4 regions of the Caloramator sp. E03 genome follow, and region 4 is predicted to be linked to each of the others. Evidence: riboswitches for the same ligand, from Rfam matches in the RefSeq annotation. Region 4 holds a riboswitch; each other region holds the start of a gene.
The links. A riboswitch is a leader RNA that binds a small molecule or an ion and turns the genes downstream of it on or off. The one in region 4 is predicted to bind fluoride.
Positions count from the first base shown of each region.

Region 1: it holds a riboswitch for fluoride, as region 4 does, so the genes downstream of both, FDN13_RS04260 (MFS transporter) here and FDN13_RS11335 (MutS-related protein) in region 4, are expected to answer to the same signal.
Region 2: it holds a riboswitch for fluoride, as region 4 does, so the genes downstream of both, FDN13_RS03200 (AAA family ATPase) here and FDN13_RS11335 (MutS-related protein) in region 4, are expected to answer to the same signal.
Region 3: it holds a riboswitch for fluoride, as region 4 does, so the genes downstream of both, FDN13_RS03580 (dynamin family protein) here and FDN13_RS11335 (MutS-related protein) in region 4, are expected to answer to the same signal.

Region 1 is NZ_CP040093.1:826,607-831,594, reverse strand. It holds gene FDN13_RS04265 (IS1634 family transposase) at 1-851, opposite strand, end outside; fluoride riboswitch at 1,262-1,325, shown strand; gene FDN13_RS04260 (MFS transporter) at 1,368-2,552, shown strand; gene FDN13_RS04255 (NUDIX domain-containing protein) at 2,778-3,233, shown strand; gene FDN13_RS04250 (PRD domain-containing protein) at 3,710-4,543, shown strand; gene FDN13_RS04245 (sucrose-specific PTS transporter subunit IIBC) at 4,732-4,988, shown strand, end outside.
Region 2 is NZ_CP040093.1:609,417-614,404, reverse strand. It holds gene FDN13_RS03210 (hypothetical protein) at 1-928, opposite strand, end outside; gene FDN13_RS03205 (DUF58 domain-containing protein) at 1,219-2,340, opposite strand; gene FDN13_RS03200 (AAA family ATPase) at 2,352-3,293, opposite strand; fluoride riboswitch at 3,330-3,394, opposite strand; gene FDN13_RS03195 (thioredoxin family protein) at 3,700-3,939, shown strand; gene FDN13_RS03190 (permease) at 4,016-4,984, shown strand.
Region 3 is NZ_CP040093.1:691,364-696,351, reverse strand. It holds gene FDN13_RS03585 (MalY/PatB family protein) at 1-902, shown strand, start outside; fluoride riboswitch at 1,241-1,314, shown strand; gene FDN13_RS03580 (dynamin family protein) at 1,384-3,072, shown strand; gene FDN13_RS03575 (tetratricopeptide repeat protein) at 3,145-4,203, shown strand; gene FDN13_RS14310 (BglG family transcription antiterminator) at 4,413-4,988, shown strand, end outside.
Region 4 is NZ_CP040093.1:2,357,950-2,362,937, reverse strand. It holds gene nifJ (pyruvate:ferredoxin (flavodoxin) oxidoreductase) at 1-635, opposite strand, end outside; gene FDN13_RS11340 (MutS-related protein) at 734-2,227, opposite strand; gene FDN13_RS11335 (MutS-related protein) at 2,227-3,750, opposite strand; fluoride riboswitch at 3,801-3,863, opposite strand; gene FDN13_RS11330 (SH3 domain-containing protein) at 3,942-4,988, opposite strand, start outside.

The DNA.
Region 1 (4,988 bases), 1.5 Mb from region 4:
CTGTTTGCTGTAGATGCAAGCCCTGCATCTGTACAAATGATAAATTTTGAAAGCCCAAATTCGGATATAATTTTTTGCTCTAAAGGTTTTAAAGTTACTTGTTCATTAGTATTACCTTTGTTTATACAAAATGCAAGGGGGATGCCGTCTCCATCCATGAAAAGTCCCATTTGAACAATTGGATTGGGTCTATGTTCCTTCGATACTCCATACTGTTTTAATCCTTCTTCCTGTTCAATTTCAAAGAAATAGTTGGTGCAGTCATAATAGAGAACTCCTTTATTACGATTGCAAACTTTAAGACTGTTCTTATATAATTCTGACTGAATAAAATCTGTTTCTTCTGAAATTACTTCTAAAGCTCTATAAATATGCTGAAGCTCAAAATCAGGCTGCTCAATAAATTTTTTTGATAGTTCGTATGTAGCAAGCTTAGATGATGGATAAATAATTCTTGCATAAATTAATCTTGATAGTATTGAATTTAGATTAAAATTAAATTTATGTTTATCCGAAATATTTTTACAGATATTTTGCAGCCCAAGCTCGTTATATATTTTTTGTAAAAACAAGTAACTACCATTAAAAGTATGCTGTTCGTCTTTGTTAATTTGTTTAACAGGCGAGTATTTTACTAATATTTCTCTTTTCTCTTCTTTTTCTTTTCTATTTAACTCTTCAACGTACCTCTTCCCCCATTCTATAGGGTCTTGTCCGTTTAGTTTTTTTAAAAGTTCATCATAAGTGCCAAGCTTCTCAACTACTTTTGATGTACGCTTGCCTTTTTCATAAACAGATTTAACTACATATAAGGATGCTGCATTTTTTGATTTAACAATTTGTAATCTCATTTTTTCACATCTCTTCATATATTTATATCTATATTATAACACATTGTTACACATTGTGCACTATAAAAATTTAAAATTTGACAAAAAAATAAGCCTATATCAAGGCTTTAAGGCACTTTTTTTGTCTTGCAACTGTCAAAGACCCGATATTTTCTCATAACAAACCTCCATAAATGATTGTCAATTTATAATATGTTTTATAAGGAGGGAGTGTTACTTGTACTTATTGAATGATATATGATATAGCTTTAATTATAAATATATGGATGATTTTATGAGGATCCATAGAGTCTATGCAAAATAATAATATGTTAAATAAAGTAAATAATATTATTTTAAGATATTTAAAGATTTAATCTATATTTTAGGATTAATTCGGCCTTGAAAAAATATATAAAAATGAAATATAATAGTTTTGTGGTGATGGAGTTCACCTAAAATGCTTGGTAATAAGCTAATGACTCCTACTTTACTGTAGGGTTATTGGCTTTTTATATTTTTTGGAAGGGTGATTTTATGGGAAAAAAGAATGACATTGTAAAAGAGCGAAATAATGTTTATACGTTAGGATGGGTAGCTTTTTTTGGTGGCTTTGGGCAGGACATGATACAGCCAATTCTTCCAATTTTCTATTCAACTGTTCTGGGTTTAAGTAAAGAGACAATAGGTCTTATAGAGGGAAGTTTAACAACAATTGTAAGTGTTTTTAAAATAGTATCAGGTATTATTTCTGATAAGTTAGGAAAACGAAAGATTATTGTTTTTATAGGCTATTTACTTTCTGCAATAAGCCGCTTTTTATTTGGTACTGTGTTTTTTGCATGGCAGGCTTTTATTTTGCGTTTAATTGATGGTATCGGAAAAGGAACAAAGGATGCTCCTCGAGATGCACTGGTTGCCCAATCGGCTAAGGAAGGACATGTGGGATTCTCTTTTGGATTTCAGCGTATGCTTGATACTTTAGGTTCTGTAATCGGGCCACTTGTAACAGCAGGGATACTTTACCTTTTTGCAAGTGGAAATATGCGTTACAGAATAATATTTTATATTGCTGGTCTTATCTCTGCTATAACAATACTTTTAATAGGCATTTTTGTAAATGAAAAAGCTTCATCTGCTTCAAAGGAACAGTCAAAATTTGATTTTAGTGTATTGAAGGATAAATTTCTTTTATTTCTTATTATAATGCTTATTTTCACATTGGGTAATTCAAGTGACTCATTTTTAATACTCCGTGCCCAAGATGTTGGTATAAGTCCTGTAATAATACCTATTGTCTATGCGGTATTTAATCTTTTTTATGCTTCGTTATCAGTTCCTGCAGGCAGCCTTTCAGATAGAATTGGAAGGGTGAAAGTAATGAAGATTGGATGGATTATTTATGTTTTATCATATATAGGATTTGCATTTGCAAGCCGACCTTGGCATATATGGATAATATATATATTTTATGGTCTTTATTATGCGACAACTGAAGGAATTGCAAAATCACTTGTTGCTCGAATTGTGCCTGATAACAAGCGCGGTACTGCATATGGACTATACAATGCTTCATTAGGCATAATGACATTGCCGGCAAATATTATTGCAGGTTATCTTTGGGATAATGTTTCTCCTTCAGCAACATTCTTTTTCGGAGCTGCATGTGCTTTTATTGCGTTTTTAACTATAAGCGTTTCAAATATAGAAAAAGCTGCTTAAGCAGAGTTATGTAGGATATGGATAATGAAAGAAACTTTCTATTAAGTTTATATAATAAGTGCACTTGGAAATATATGAAAGAGTAAGATTTTGGAATTATAAGGAAAGTGTTAATGTAATAAGTACCGTAAGTTTTTATATTGCGGTACTTATTTGAGATTCAGTATGAAGATAGATAAAAAAGTTATATAAATATTTAAATAACTTTAAAAAGGAGTAGTTTTTATGATTGATATCAGGGTAGGTGTTATTGTAATTCAAGATAATAAAATTCTTTTAATAAACCATCTTCGAGATGGCAAGAGATATTGGGTATTGCCGGGCGGCAAATTAAGACAGATTGAAACTTTAAAAGAATGTGGAGAAAGAGAAGTTGAGGAAGAAACCTCTTTAAAAGTTAAAGTAACCGAACTTCTTTTTACTGGAGAAACCCTCTGGCCAGATGGTGAAAAACATATTATAAATTTTTTCTTTAGAGGTATCCCACAATCAGGAGAAGTAAAAAAACCTTCATGGTGTTTCCCAAATGAAAAATGGGATTTTCCTGAATTTGTACCACTGGAAAAAATAAAAGAAATTTTACTTTTTCCTGATATAGCTGATGCTATTCTTGAAATTGCATCTGGAAAAGAAATTAGTTCAAGATACTTAGGTAATATATGGAAAGAAAATATGGGTTGATGGTGTTATTTATTAGATATTTCCAATTTCCATCTGATTTTGCATAGAGATACTTTTTATAAACAATAGAGTTAATAATTTTTATAATTTATTTATATCCTGTTTATAAAATATATTAGTGATATAATGGTTATTTTGCTAATAAGGTAGAATAGCCTTTTTTTATATGCCCAAATAAAGAAAAATAAAAGTTAAGTATTTATCAAAACAGAATTTTTATTTCTAAATATATATAAATGACTATGCATTATTGATTGATAGCCTTTTAATAGTATATTTAAAGAAATTGGTAAATAACAAAGAGTAAAGCTAAGACAAAAAACTTTAAAATATATTAATAAAAAAGGTTATTTTTGTAAATTGTTATGATAAATATTATTAAAAAATTATATTTATTTATTATTTAAATTTGATTTTTAAAATTATCTATTTAGGGTGTTATAATATAATTATTATATATTATATAGGAGGATAAAATGAGAATTAAGAAGATACTTAATAATAATACCCTCATTGTTAATGATAAAGGTGTTGAAAAAATAGTTATTGGAGTTGGAATAGGATTTCAAAAAAAGATAAATGATGTTGTTGATAAAACAAAGATAGAAAAAATTTTTGTTATGGAAGATAAGAGTGAATATGAAAAATTTGAAGAAATAGTAAAAAGTTTTCCTCAAGAGTATGTTGATATTGCAGAAAATATAATTCATTATGCAGAGCAGAAACTAAATGTTGAACTTAATCCTCATATATACATTGCATTAACAGACCACCTTGCCTTTGCATTTGAAAGATTTAAAAAGGGAATAATTATACAAAACAAATTGCTTGAAGAAATAAGGTCGTTATATTTTGATGAATTTAAGATTGGTATATGGGCTAAGGAATATATAAAGCAAAAATTAAGCATAGAAATTCCAGATGATGAAATAGGTTTTATAGCACTTCATATTCATACAGCAAAAAATAATTATAGAGATATAACAATTGCTATGGATATAGCAACGATGATAAAGGATATGACTAAAATAATAGAAACACGATTAAATATAAAAATAGATGAGGCTTCTATTTCATATCAAAGACTAAAAACACATTTTCATTTTGCATTAAAGAGGATGATAAAAAAAGAGAGATTTTGTGATATAGATGCAGAACTTTTTGAAATTATAAAAACAAAATATAAAAAAGCCTATAGTATTGCTAAAGATATTCAGAAACATATAGAGAATGAATATGAATATTATATGCCAGATGAAGAACTTGCTTATATATCTTTACACATACAGAGAATTATAAATTCCGCTTGACAATTTTAAAAAATTTTGTGTATTATGATATTAAAATCATATATTTAGGGATTGTGACTGGTAATGCAGGCAAGACCCAAAGTAACAGTAGCTTTAATTGCTATTGGTGCTTTGGGTTTTTTTGTTTTTATTAATCAATTTAATGCCCGGGATTAAATTGATTAAATAAGTAAAAAGGAGGTAAAATTATGGAACATAGAGAATTAGCGTCAAAAATTATTGAACTTGTAGGCGGAAAGGATAATATAATAGGTGCAGCACATTGTGCAACAAGACTTAGAATGGTTTTAAAGGATGAATCAAAGGCAAATATAAGTGAACTTGAAAAGTTAGAAGATGTAAAGGGTGTGTTTTCAAACACAGGACAGTTTCAAATAATTATAGGTCAAGGATTGGTAAACAAAGTTTATAAGGAATTTGTAAAAATCGCAGATATTAAAGAGGC
Region 2 (4,988 bases), 1.2 Mb from region 4:
TATAATGTTCATAAAAATCTTTAAACATTTTTTTATCGGCTTTTATATCTTCATATCTGATTTTTATGTAAATGCTTCTTATATCATTTAATAGTTTACTGTCATAGATCTTTTCACATTTTTTATTTATTTCAAAGGTTGTATCACTATTTTTAATTTCTATTCTATTTAACATAGATTTTTTTATAAATTTTAAATAATAAAATCTTATTAGTTCATTATAATTTTTAGGCTTTTTATTAGAAATATATTTTTTAAAACTACTAAATAAGTTGTTTTTGTTTTCTTTGATATATTCTTTTTTTTCAGTATAAAATTCCGTTGCTTCATTAAGGTAGTATTGACGTTTAAATATTTTAGCTATTAAATAGATTAATAGAATAAATATCAAACTTTTTAATATAATGTTTAAAATTGGGTTTGATGAAATTAAATTAGTCATGTTTTGAGGACCTGAAATTTTTATGTCTTCTATCTGGATTTTTGGTATTTGTATATTTATATCTCTAAAGGATTTTTTATCGATTATCTTTTTTAATATATCAACTATAAAAGCAAGAATGTACCCTATTAAAATAAATAGCCACGAAAATAAGAACATGAGTATATCAATGAAAGTATAATAAGCTTTTATTAATAATAGTATAATTTTTTGCCTTATATTATCTAAACTAAGTGTAAAGGTTAAAGCTGCAATTAAAGTGGAATAAATTAAATTAATTCTATCGATTTTTTTGTCATAACCATTGTAATTGATATATCTTAATGTTCTTAAAAGCACTATAGATGATATTAGAAATAATATTATGTAAGGTCCTGATACTTTGTTTAAGTAAGCAGTCTTTTGAGCTATTAATCCTATTATAATAACTGCTAACACTACATACATTTCTTTTGTAAATTGTTCAATTGAAAGGCTATAGTTCATATTATCTATATTATAAAAAATAAAGTAAAATGTGAAAAAATAAATTGTAATGATAAAAAGAATATAAATGATTGAATGATAAAAAAATAGTGGAATTACTAGAAAAATACAAAAAATATAAAGGTAAGTATTTTTTTTTGATTTTAATTCATAAGCTATAAATGAGAAAATAGTAATATAGACAAAAAACAGGCTATTATTATTTATTATGTTCATAAGTAATAATATGAAGTTTAAAATCAAAAATAAAAATGAAAAGAAATTAACTATCTTTATTAAAAGGATGTTATTCAAATAGGCTCACTCCTTTCAGTAAAGATTAAAACTTTATTATTTATTTTTGAAAGGTTTTCATCATCCATTGATATTAATACAATACTATTTGTAATATCACAAATTTTATTAATATACTCTACATAACTTTCAAGTAAAAAAGGAGTTATTATGATTGTAGTTTTAAAATTCATTGGGTTAGAAATTACATGTTCTAATATTAATTCAAATTCTTGCTCAATTCCAAAGGATGCCTTTCCGAGATTTTCAAGTATTTGATTCATCATCGAAAAACCATAACCAGAAACAAAATTATTGTTTTTTAGTGAGAAATCGCTTCCTTGTATGTTATCTACAAAAGCATAAGGTATTCCTTCTGACTGTAATTCTTCAATTATTGTTCTTGCAATTGAAAAGCATTTTTCTATTTTATTTTCATCTATTTCTATCCAAAAGGGTTTTCTACATTCTATATTAAGAAGTAGGAGGGCAGTATTTTCAGATGTAAAATCAAATTTTTTAACCATAAGCTTATTAGATTTTAAAGAAGTAGGCCAATGTATAAACTTTTGTGGATCAAAAGGCGTGTATTCCCTAATCCCTACTATATGATCAGGGTCATCAATTATCCATCTTTTAACAGATATATCTCCATAATAATCCCCATAAGGCTTTAAAACATTATTCAAAATTATAGATTTAGGAAGAGCAATTATTTGAAGAGATGAATCAATTGCTTTGCTATAGGTATCAAGTCCTAAAAAATCTCCTAAAGTTAAAACTACATCATAAAAATAAAATCTTCCTCTTTTTTTACAACTTGCTTTATAAGTTCTTTTAATTCTCTGATAGGGCAAAAGTGTGTAGGTTGCTTTGTGAAATAGGTAATTAGCTGATTCTAAAATGTTAGCATCAAACTTATAGTATATTGAATCAGGAAACTTTTCAGTAATCTGCATAAAAGTTATAGGAAGGATTTTTTTATTTTCAATTATTGATGAAATTTCAAATTCCTCATCTATTTCAACTATGTTTTTAGACAATCTTCTTTTATATTCAAGATTATGTATCATATATTTTTTAGACAGGTTATTTAAAATAAAGCCTAGTATTATAATCAAAAGGGCAGCGTAAATCATAATTATGCACCTCAATAATTTTCAACTGGTACTTTTATGCTATTAAGCATATACTTTATTAGATCTGCATTATTTGTTTTATTAACACCTTTAGGGATTATCCTGTGATTTAAAACATAAGGTGAGAGATACTTTACATCTTCAGGTAAGATATATCTTCTGCCTTCAATTGCTGCTTTTGCTTGGCAAGCTTTAAAAAGAGCAATCGTTCCTCTTGGGCTTACTCCAAGCAGTATTTTTTCATCCTTTCTTGAAGCTTCAACTATATCCATAATGTATTCCATGACATCTGATGATATATTTATATTTGAAAAGTTATTTTTAACATAGTTAATTTCATCCAAAGTTACAACCGGGTTTAAATTATTTATTACATTATTATCTTTATTTCTATTTATAATTTCAATTTCCTCTCGTCTTGAGGGGTAACCCATTCTTATTCTCATAAAAAACCTATCAAGTTGTGCTTCAGGAAGTGGAAATGTACCGAATGATTCAACAGGATTTTGAGTTGCAAGTACCATAAATGGATGGCTTAATTTCCTTGTTTGACCATCCACTGTGATTTGACTTTCTTCCATAGCTTCAAGGAGGCTTGATTGTGTTCTTGGAGTTGCCCTATTAATCTCATCAGCAAGAACTATGTTAGTAAATAAGGGACCTTTTCTAAATTCGAATTCACAGCTTTTTTGATTATAAAAGTTTATTCCTGTAAGGTCTGATGGAAGAAGATCAGGAGTAAATTGAATTCTTTTAAAGTCACAGCCTATAGAGCTGGCAAAGGCTTTAACAAGCATAGTTTTACCAACTCCCGGGATATCTTCTAAAAGCACATGACCTCCACAAATAAAGGAAATGGTTATAAGTTCAATAACATCGTTTTTGCCAACGATTACTTTTGAAACATTTTCTATTATTTTGTTTTTAAAATCTACAAAAACATTTAAATCCATTGCACTACCTCCTAAAAATAAAACTTCTGCATAATAAATATTGCAGAAGTTATCAATCTTTAACAAGATGCTTTATGGCGAACTTCATCACCTATTTACTTTTAATTTTAATATATTATAAAGTGATATATTATGTCAATATTGAAAATTGAGCTATATAGAGTATAATAAAGCTAATAAGTTTTTAATATGAATAATATAATTGTTTATCAAAAATATTCATTGACATTATTATATAATTATTTTATTATATAATTAAGATGTTTGGATTATAAAACATTAAATTTGAACAGATATACTTAGTTTAGTATATCAAATGATAGATCAACAAGATAAATTAAAAGAATTTATTAGATAGGTATTATTTATTTATAATAATTAAAAATATGTAGAGGAGGAAGTGTATATGGTTATTAAAATTTTAGGACCGGGGTGTTCAAATTGCAAAAAGCTTGAAGCAAATGCAAAAGAAGCAGTTGCAAAGAGTGGAGCTAAAGCAAAAATTGTAAAGGTTGAAAATATTAAGGATATAATGAGCTATGGTGTTATGAGGACGCCTGCAATTGTTATCAATGAAAAGGTAAAAGCTTTTGGTAAGGTGTGTACCGTTGATGAAATTATCAAGTTTATAAACGAAGAGAAGTAGGCTTAAAGCCTATTTCTTTTGTTCAAAGTAAATATATTTCTTATATAATTATTAGAATTTGATTGGAGATGATTTTATGTTTGTTCCTGTTCAAAGATTTGCAGATTTTCTTGTTTATAATGTATTTGGATTATCTGAAAAGAGTAAGCTTGGAAGTGCATTAAATTTCTTTGTTTTTGATACAATAAAAATATTTATTCTTCTATTTATGATAATTTATGCTATAACATTTATCAGAAGCTTTTTTCCACCAGAAAAAACAAGAAAAATTCTTGCAAAGAACAAAGGAAGTGTATTTATAGGTCATGTGCTTGCAGCTCTTTTGGGTATTGTTACTCCGTTTTGTTCCTGTTCTGCAGTCCCTCTTTTTATAGGTTTTGTTGAAGCAGGAGTACCCCTTGGAGTTACATTTTCATATCTTATAGCAGCACCAATGGTTAATGAAGTTGCACTTGGGCTTTTATATGGATTGTTTGGGATCAAAATAGCGTTAATATATGTAGTTTCTGGTGAGATAATTGCAATAGTTAGTGGAATTATACTTGGAAGATTAAAACTTGAAAAATATGTTGAAGGTTATGTATATGAAATGAACATCAATACTGAAATTGAAATTCCAAATCCTACAATTAAGGAAAGATTAATAGATTCATGGAATTTTACAAAGGATTTAATTAAAAAGATTTGGCTCTATGTAGTAATAGGAATAGCAATTGGTGGATTTATGCACGGTTGGATTCCTAATAAGGCATTAGCACCTTATATGGGAAAAGGAAATCCCTTTGCAGTATTTATTGCAGTAGTAGTTGGAGTTCCTCTTTATTCTAATGCTGCTGGAATTATCCCTCTTGTAAGTGAGCTTACTCGTGCAGGAGTTGCAATGGGAACAGCTCTTTCATTTATGATGGCAGTAACGGCTCTTAGTGTACCTGAAATGATTCTTTTAAGAAGAGTATTAAAACCAAAGCTTCTTGCTATATTTATAACTATTGTTGGCATAGGAATACTATTTACAGGATATTTATTCAATTATATAATCGCATAAATAA
Region 3 (4,988 bases), 1.3 Mb from region 4:
CGGTATCTACTCTGCATTATATTGTTCAGGCATTTTGCAATGAAAATGATTTTGTAATAATTAATACTCCAGTATATGAACCCTTTAATGGTGCAGTAGTAAAACAGGGAGTAAGATGCATCTATAATAAATTAAATATTATTGAAAACAGATATTACATAGATTTTGAAGAAATAGAATCTCAGCTTAGAGAATTTAAACCAAAGCTATATTTGCTTTGCTCACCTCACAATCCTTCAGGGAGGATATGGAGCATCGATGAATTAAGAAAAATTGCAATGCTTTGCAAAAAATATAAAACTATTCTTGTTGTTGATGAAGTACATGGAGAGCAGATACATTTTGGAAGATTTTATTCTATTCTTTCCTTGGAGGAGGAATTAATGGATAATATAATATTGCTTTCTTCCCCAAATAAGGCTTTTAATTTGGGAGGGCTTAAAACTTCATATTCTATTATTCCAAATAAAAATATAAGAGAAAGGTTCAGAGAAAGACTTTTTAAAAATTCGATAACTTCACCAAACGTATTTGGAATAATAGGAATAATATCAGCCTATAATGATTGCAAAGACTATCTTAAGGAAGTTACAAAATATATTTATGATAATTATTTATATACTGTAGATTTTATAGATAATAAAATTCCTAAACTCTCCTATATGAAAATGGAGTCTTCATATCTTTTATGGATAAATATTAGTAAAACTGGAATTACATCCACTGAATTTACTAAACTATTATCATCAGAATATGGTGTTTTAGTTGAGGATGGAAATAATTTTGTTTGTGATGGTGAAGGATGGATAAGAATAAACCTTGGGACCCAAAGAGAAAATATTAAAAAGGCTATGGAAAGGATAGAAAAATGTGTTCAAAATTTAGATAAGATTTTTTCATAAGTTAATTTTGATGGCCGATGATTCCGGTCTTTAATTATTATGCCGCCATTATAGGCGATACCTTGGCTATGAAAGTCCCTTATGGGCTTGGTAGAAAGGATTAATAGCTTATAACAAGTGCATTTGCCATAAGGAGGAATATGAAGAAATAGGTGTAAAACTTCTGTTTCAATGAACAAAAGTTATTAAAAAAAAAGATACTCATATAATTCTATAAGATGTAATATACTGGAGAAAAATCAATACATTACAATAACAGTAGTGGTGTTATTAAGGTTATTGAAAAGGTAGTAGGGGAATAACTAGATTGTTGATATTTTATAATATTTTTGTTATAATTTTACATGGGAGATGAAGTTCCTCCTTGGAGAATATTCCTAAATGCTTTATAGCTGATGACTTCTACTTTAGTAGAATTCATTAGCTTTTTTTATTTATAAAAGGATTATATTTTCACTAATATATAGAAAGGAAGGTTGTTGTGGGTATTTCAATATATGATATATTAGATGATTCTATTAAATTATTAGAAGAATCTGATGTTTGTAAAGATCAACTTGAAAAGCTTTTAAAGTTAAGGGAAAAGTTAAAGAATAAAGAGATTATAATATCTGTTGTGGGTCAGTTTAAACGTGGCAAGACAACCTTTATAAATAAGGTTTTAGGAGATGATATACTACCTGTTGCAATTATTCCTATAACATCTGTTGTTACAAGACTTCAGTATAGCCCTACTTCTTGTGCAAAAGTTATTTTTAAAAATGGAGAAGAAAAAGAGGTTCCTTTAGATAATCTTTCTATTTATATTAGTGAACAGGAAAATCCTAACAATCAAAAAGAGGTGGAATATGTTAAAATATTCTATCCAAGCAGTATATTAAAGGAAGGAATAATACTTGTAGATACTCCTGGGGTTGGATCGATTCATAAACATAATACTGATGCTGCTTATTCTTTTATAAAAAACAGCGATGCCATAATTTTTATGCTCTCTGTTGATAGTCCAATAAATGAAATAGAAAGAGAATTTTTGAGTGCGGCAAAAAAGTATGCATCAAAGTTTTATTTTGTAATTAATAAGATAGATGTAATAAATAGCAGTGAACTTGAAACATATTTAAAATATTGTGAAAATGTTATTTGTGAAATAATGAACATTAATTATATTGATTTTTTCCCTATTAGTGCTCAGAAGTTAATAGGGGTTGAAAAATTAATATCAATTATTAAAAGAGATGTAAATCATTCTAAAGATGAAATTATTGTAAATTCAATAAAGATAAAAACAACTGATATATTAAAAACTGTTTTATCAAAGATACAGCTTTATATCAGTGCATTAAAAATGCCTATTGATAGTTTAGAGGAAAAAATAAAAGAGCTATATGATAAGCTAAAAGAATTAGATAGGATAACTGAAGATATTTTTTATCATGCTGAAAAAAATACAGACAACCTTATTCAAAATATTGAGGAATACTTTAAGATAAAGGTAGATAATATGGTAAGTGATATGGAAAAAATATTAAAAGATGAGTATGAAAAGAATAACTTTTTAAGACCAAGAAAATTAGAAGAAAAGTTGAAGTACATTATTGATAGTAGCTTGGTTGAAAAGCTTGAGAGTATGAATGAAGAAGGATTAGAGAAATTAAAAATTGGGTATGAGAATATAATAGAAATGCTTAATAATGACATCAATGATATAAAATCTTATATATCAAAAACAGTATATGATATTTTCAATGTAGAGTACAGCTATGAAAAAAATGATTATATTCTCTCTAATAAAGAGGATTTTTATGTTGAAGTTGATAGCTTTTCAGGTTCATTTTTTATAAATATTAATGATTTTGTTTATATTATGCCAAAATCGTATTCAAATAGGATTATATATCAAAAGTTACTAGATAATATGAAAAGAGCTATTGAGCGAAATAAAAACAATATGCTATACAATTATAGATATAAAATTCAAGAAAGTCTTCGTTCCTTTAAGTTAACATTTACAGAGGACTCATCTAATCTGCAAAGGGATATTCAAAACACTTTAAATAAAGTTATATTAAATAGAGAGGATAAGAATATGGAGGTTGAGAACAAAATAAAAAAATTAAATAGTTTGTGTGAAAATATAGAGGATATTGTTAAAAACTGTTACCCAAGCTAAGTTTAATGCTTGGGATTTTTTAATGTGGCGCCTCCTAGTGTAAAATGTTATAATGTTTAGGAGGTGAAACTAATGGATTTTCTAAGTTATTTAAAGAAGGAACTAGATAATATTTTGTTTTTAGAGATTGATAAGGATATAAAGGTTAAAGATAAAGCTATTCTAAAAAAAGGTGTATATCCTATAATATCTAAAGATATGATATCATTTGCAAGTAAAGGGAAAGAAAACATACCTATTAGTTATTTTATTAAAGGAATGGCTTATGTAATTGCTTGTGATCCAGCTTTTAAATATAACAATGACTATATTAACTGTATGAGAAATGTCCCTCAAGCAAAAAGTTATTTAATAATGGAAATAGAAAATAAAAAGATTAATAATACAAAAGAATCATTAATTCTTACAAAAGCCCTTTGTGAAATTTATCCTAAAAAAGAGTATATTATGAATATGATTTATATTATGATGAGTATGCATGATAAAACAGGTTATAAGTTTTTAGAAGATGAGATAGTATATGAGTTAAAAGAGTTAGCAAAAAATTACCCTGATTATTCCCCACCGTTTTTTTTATTAGGAGAATATTATCTTGACAAGGATATGACAATGTCTAAAATGTATTTTTCAAAGGCTTTAAATGATGATAAGTATAAGTTAAAGGCATTAGACTATTTAGAGAAGATAGATTTAACAGAAGAATATGATAAAGCAGTAGACAAAATTAAAAAAGGTGAAGGTAGTGAAGTAATAAGTATTTTAGAAAGATATTTACAACTATTTCCTCAAAATTTAAATTGTAAATATTACTTTGCTATGGCTCTAAGACAGTCTGGGGATTATGATAGTGCTCTTTCAATATTATTTGAACTTTTAAAGAATGGCGAGTTGCCGGAGATATATAACGAAATTGGTTTGAATTATGCATGTATAAATAGATTTGACAAAGCTATTGAATTCTTTAAAAACTCTTTAAAAATAAAACCTGATAATCCTGATATAATATGTAATATAGGTGTTTGTTATTACTATCTTGATAATTTAGAGGAAGCCAAAAAGGCTTTTGAGCTTTGTTTACGTTTAAATCCTAATGATGGTATAGCAAAACTTTGGATTGAAAAGTGTAATTAATATGAATATAGCCAAAATAAAAATTGCCTATATATTAAATTAGTTATAGGCAATTTTTATTTTGTTTTAATTTTAAGTTCATAATTTGTATTCCATATTACAAACTTTGCACTGAATTTTAATTGAAAATGAAAAGACAATTAATTAGAATTAATTTAATGTACAATTAATGTTTAACTTTTTTTAAATAAAAATGGAGGTTCATTATTATGGATAAGGAACTTGCCTTGATTTTACAGCTGTTATTAGAAAGAACCCTAATAACAACAAAAGAATTAAAGGACATAACAGGTTTATCGATAAGGCAAATCACATATAGAATTAATAAGATTAATGATTTATTAAAATCAAAAAATATAGCACTTATTTCAATAGGATATAATAAGAATATTATTATCCAATCAGAAACAAGGGATGCAATACGTGAGATAATCCATCTATATAATTCTGAAAACAATTATTACCTAAGTAAAGATGAAAGACTTATATTTATGTATTTAAATTTATTTATTAATTTAGATTATTTAGCACTTAACCATTTTATTGATTCGATGAAGGTTAGCAAATCATGTGTACTGATGGATTTAAAGGATTTAACCCAGTTATTATCAAAATTTGATATTAGTATAGAATATAATCGTACTTATGGATATTACTTAACTGGTTCTGAAATGGAAATAAGAAGGCTGATGATAAAAATGGTTATTAATACTTTATCTATAAGCCATGATTGTAAGATTTTTAATTTGTTAATTAATGAATATAAATTGGACAACTTTGAAAAA
Region 4 (4,988 bases):
TGTTCAGGGCTTAAAGCTCTATTTCTAAATTCAAGAACAGCGTTATAATCAAGTATACCTGATAGATCCTCATTATCAACTATTTCAATCTTTTGGTACTCATGGGATGTCCTAAAGCCATCAAAAAAATGGATAAATGGGACTCTTGATTTTATTGCACTAAGGTGTGCAATACACCCCATGTCAAAGGCCTCTTGAACACTTGATGATGCAAGGAGTGCAACACCTGTCTGTCTACATGCCATAACATCCTGATGATCTCCAAAAATAGATAGTGCATGGGTTGCAACTGCCCTTGCACTTACATGTAAAACACCAGGCAAAAGTTCCCCCGCCATTTTATAAAGATTAGGAATCATAAGAAGTAGCCCTTGAGATGCCGTATATGTAGTAGTTAAGGCACCAGCCTGAAGTGATCCATGCATCGCACCAGCAGCCCCAGCCTCTGACTGCATTTCAACTACTTTCACGCTTTGCCCAAAAATGTTTTTTTGCCCATGGGCAGACCATTCATCAACATTTTCAGCCATAGGCGAGGATGGAGTTATTGGATATATTGCTGCAACCTCTGTAAAGGCATAGGATGCACGTGCAGCAGCTTCGTTACCATCCATCGTTTTCATCTTCTTTGCCATAATAATCCTCCTTTTTAATAATACTCATATCAGTTTTATTATTTCTAATTGGAGTATAAAAATACATCATTTTTTAAATGGATGACTATTTCTGTTTGCTATTGATTTTCAAATATTTTTTTATATAGGTCTTCTCCAAAGCTCGTTTGCAGAGGCTGTGCTTCAATTATCTTAAAAGTTCTTTTTCCATCGTTTTGCCTTTCAGCCCTCAGAAAAACTGCATTTTTCAGCTTCTTTTCATAAAATCCATAGGCAAGTTCAAAAAAATGAGTAACAAAGAAAACTTTAATATTTTTTTCCAACAACGCCATAACGATGTCTTTTGCAATCTGAGAACCTTCCCTTTCATTAGTTGCTGAAAAAGATTCATTAAAAAGTATAATAGAATTAGGTTTAATATTATCAATGATATCGCTCATCCTTTTTAATTCTTCATCAAGTTTTCCACTTCTCATGCTATTATCTTCTTCCCTCTTATAATGAGTAAATATTCCTTCACATATATTGGCACTATAATATTCTGCTCCAACAAACATACCACATTGCATCATAATTTGAGATATACCTATACTCCTTAAATAAGTTGACTTTCCTCCTTGGTTTGCACCTGTTATTATATAAAGATCTTTATTTTCAGAATTCAAATCATTTCCAACAACATTTCCTATTTCAAGAGCAAGACATACATCATACAAACCAGTAAAAGAATGTTTTCTTGTACTTGACTTTAATGGAACTGGAAAAGTTGTTTTAACACCTAACTCTAAAAGCTTATTATATAGGTTTAAACAAGATATATAAAAGGCTAACTCCGTTTTTAACATGGTAAAAAAGCTCAAAATATGTTCAGCTGATTTTGCAATTATATTTGCTACCTCGTTAATTCCCCTATCCCTTATTTCCGAGAGCATTCTTGCACCACTTTCATCACGATCATCTATATAAAAAGTAAAAGAAGTTGTTCTATTGTAAAAAATCTTCTCAATAAAACTTTTCTTTTCATTTTGAGGCTTACAAAGCATATAATTAATACCTTTATTCCCTTTACCCAATTCCATACTAATCAAAGCACCCTCATTTAGCCTTAACTCTTTTAAGCAACTTTCAACCTTCATAAAATATTCATTATCAAGTTCCCTATCTATCATTTTAAAAAAATTCTTAAATCCTTCTGATTTAAAATTGTAAGAATTATCCTCTGAAATCTTTTTTATTTTTTTTAGCATTTCTACAAACATTTCAAGAACATCTATTGAACTATCTAATATAGCAGCAGGATATCGTGTGAAAAATCCAAAATAATATTTTCTTTTATTTGTTATAGCTTCACAGGCAATGTTATACAAGTTTCTAACAATTGATGAATTATTAATACAATCTTTTAAAATGTTTTGCCTGTAGATTATCGTATCCAAATCATTAATACTTAAAAGCAAAGCTTTTTTAGATACTTCAAGTAAAAACTCATCACCCATAGACATAGAATAAAACAATACATTCAAATTTAAATCCTTTATAAGTTCTTCTGAATAAAATGGTAGTTTTTTATTTATATCAAAATCCTTATCTTTATACATCAAAAGAGCTTTCATTATTTAATTCTCTCCTTTACCCAATCATAAGTTAACCTATATTTTTCAGCAATAGATACAGCATAAGAAAGCCCATCGGCATTCTTTCTTAAAATCTTAAAGGTTCTTACATTGGGGTCATTAGGCTCAACAGTACTAACAAGGCTTACCGTTTTTTCATTAAAAGATGTTAATTCATATATAAAAGTTACACAGACACATAATAAATCAAGCTGGGATATTCTCCTCATTATTTCTTTTCCTAAAAAGATAGCATCTTTTAATGTTGTTGAAGCAAATATTTCATTAAGAATTACAATGCTATTATGTGTAGCTTCGTTTAGTATATCATGTATCCTTATTAGCTCATCTTGAAGTTTGCCATTATTATTGTTAATATCCTCTTCCTTTTCAAAATGAGTAAAAAGTTTATCATATAAAAACAGCTTTGCATCTCTGCCTGGGACAGGAAGTCCTAAGCTTGCAATATAGTGAAGTTGCCCAAACATACGTGCAAAAGTTGTCTTTCCTCCTTGATTAGGACCTGTAACTACAAATATACGTTCCTTATCTTTAAGATAAAAATCATTACATACTATATCTGATTTTTCATTTATAAGCTTTGTTGCAAGAGCAATGTCAAAGGCATCATAAGCATAAATGTTCTTTGATATATTTACATCAGGATAACAAAAAGAAAGTCCATTCTGTATAAATATTTTCATATATTCTATATAGGATATATAAAATTGTATTTCTCTATCAAAAGCTTCTATTGTTTTATCTAAATAATTAATATTTTTCTCACAGAAATAATCAAGGTTTAAAAATAAATCCTCGTAAAGCTTAGCTACTAAATCCAATATCATAGCTTCAACATGATTCATTTCTATATAGTCATTAAATTCTACTCTATAATCTTTAACTACACCTTTTTTAAATTTTTCAAAAGTCTTATCTACCTCTTCACAATAATCCTTTTCATTTTCATATTTTTTAACTCTTACTTTACTTCCCTTAATATGAACACAATATTTTACTTCTGATAAATCCTTCTTTAATTTCTTTGTTTCATTTAAAAGAACAACAAAACTATTTGATTTAATATAGGAATTTATATAATCACGAAAAGCTATAAGCCCATTGGATTTTAAACAAATAGAATTAAGATCTTTTACAAGAATATTAACTGCATCACAATATATTTCAACCCCATCTAAAAACCATCTTTCCTTTTGATATTTATAAATCATTTTATCTGCTTTTTTTAAATACTCCCTCATCATGCACATATTCTGTGCAAAGGATTTTATGCTATTAAAAAGCTCTTCCTTTTCTAAATCCTTCATTATTTCATGCCTGTAATTGACTTCCTCCACACTTTTTAAAGGGCTATAAAAAAATGGGGCTAAGTTATAATCATTTTTTCCTAAAGTTATCGTATTTACTATCTTATCAAGATTTAAATCCTTAAAATAAGAAGGCTCTTCCTTTTTTATATCAATATCCTCAAACTTTTTAAATAAAATGCTGCAAAATAACATTAAAACCTCCTCCTTAACATAATAAAAATAAAACAGCTGATAACTCCTACATTAACGTAGAAGCCATCAGCTGTTACCAGCAATTCACAGGGAGCTTCATCCCTAAAGATAATATATCATTTTTTTGTCTTTTATACAACATTTTCTAAATAAACTAATTTAAAGATTCTCTTACCAATTTGTAAAAAATTTTATTCTTCAAAATCCAATACCTTTGTAAACTCTTCAATAAATGTTTTTCCATCCGCTCTTTTAATAAGAGCTGATGTTACCATAACAGTATTTGCAGGAGCAAATTCATATTTATCACCTATTTTTTCTCCATATCCATGAAATGCATGAATAATATATGGTCTTTTATCTTCCATTCCAACATACATCATAACATGTCCATCCATAAAAACTGCAGCTCCAGGTTTTATTTTTTCAAAAAGATTTACTCTATCTTCAACTGACATTTCATTATTAAATTCACAAACTATACCCTGTGCATTCTCTTGATCATCAGCATTTCTTGGAAGTTTAAATCCAAAACATTTGTATGTATACATTATAGTACTTGAACAATCCCTGCCTTTAAAGCTATCCCCCCATCCATACCTTTTCCCGAGGGTTTTAAATACCTGTTTTAAAATATTCTCTCTTGTGTAGGGTAAATATCCAAAAGACACATCTTCTGTTATAGGAATAAGTGCATTTTTTATTTCAAAATATCCTTTATCATTTCTGACAGCAAGCTTTACAACATATTGTCCAACAGTCAACTGATTATCTAATGATAAAGGTTTATCTTTTTCAATAGGAATTTTAGTTCCCATTGTAAACTCAACATTGGATATCCTCCTGTCGAAAGGATTATATACAGTATGAACATGTTCTCCTGTAACTACAATAAAGTCTTTACTTTCTACATAATCAAAAATATCTTCCTTTTTTCCAACTGCAATATCTTCTGCCCTTACCCATCCAAAGTAGTTATACATTATAACAAAATACCACTTTCTATCACTGCTTTCATGAAGTATAACCAGTGGTTCAAAGGCTTGACACCCTGTTTCCTGAAATCTATCAAGTTCTTTATCCACAGCAGTTTTAAACACAGGAGTATCATCAGGAAAACTTCTAAGGTCCGTATTTCTTACAGCTATTCCATACTTTATATTATTTTTATTTTTAATTCCGTAAATATTTGTATTATAAATAAGTCTATCGTAGAAATCCTTTTCCAATCTATTCCC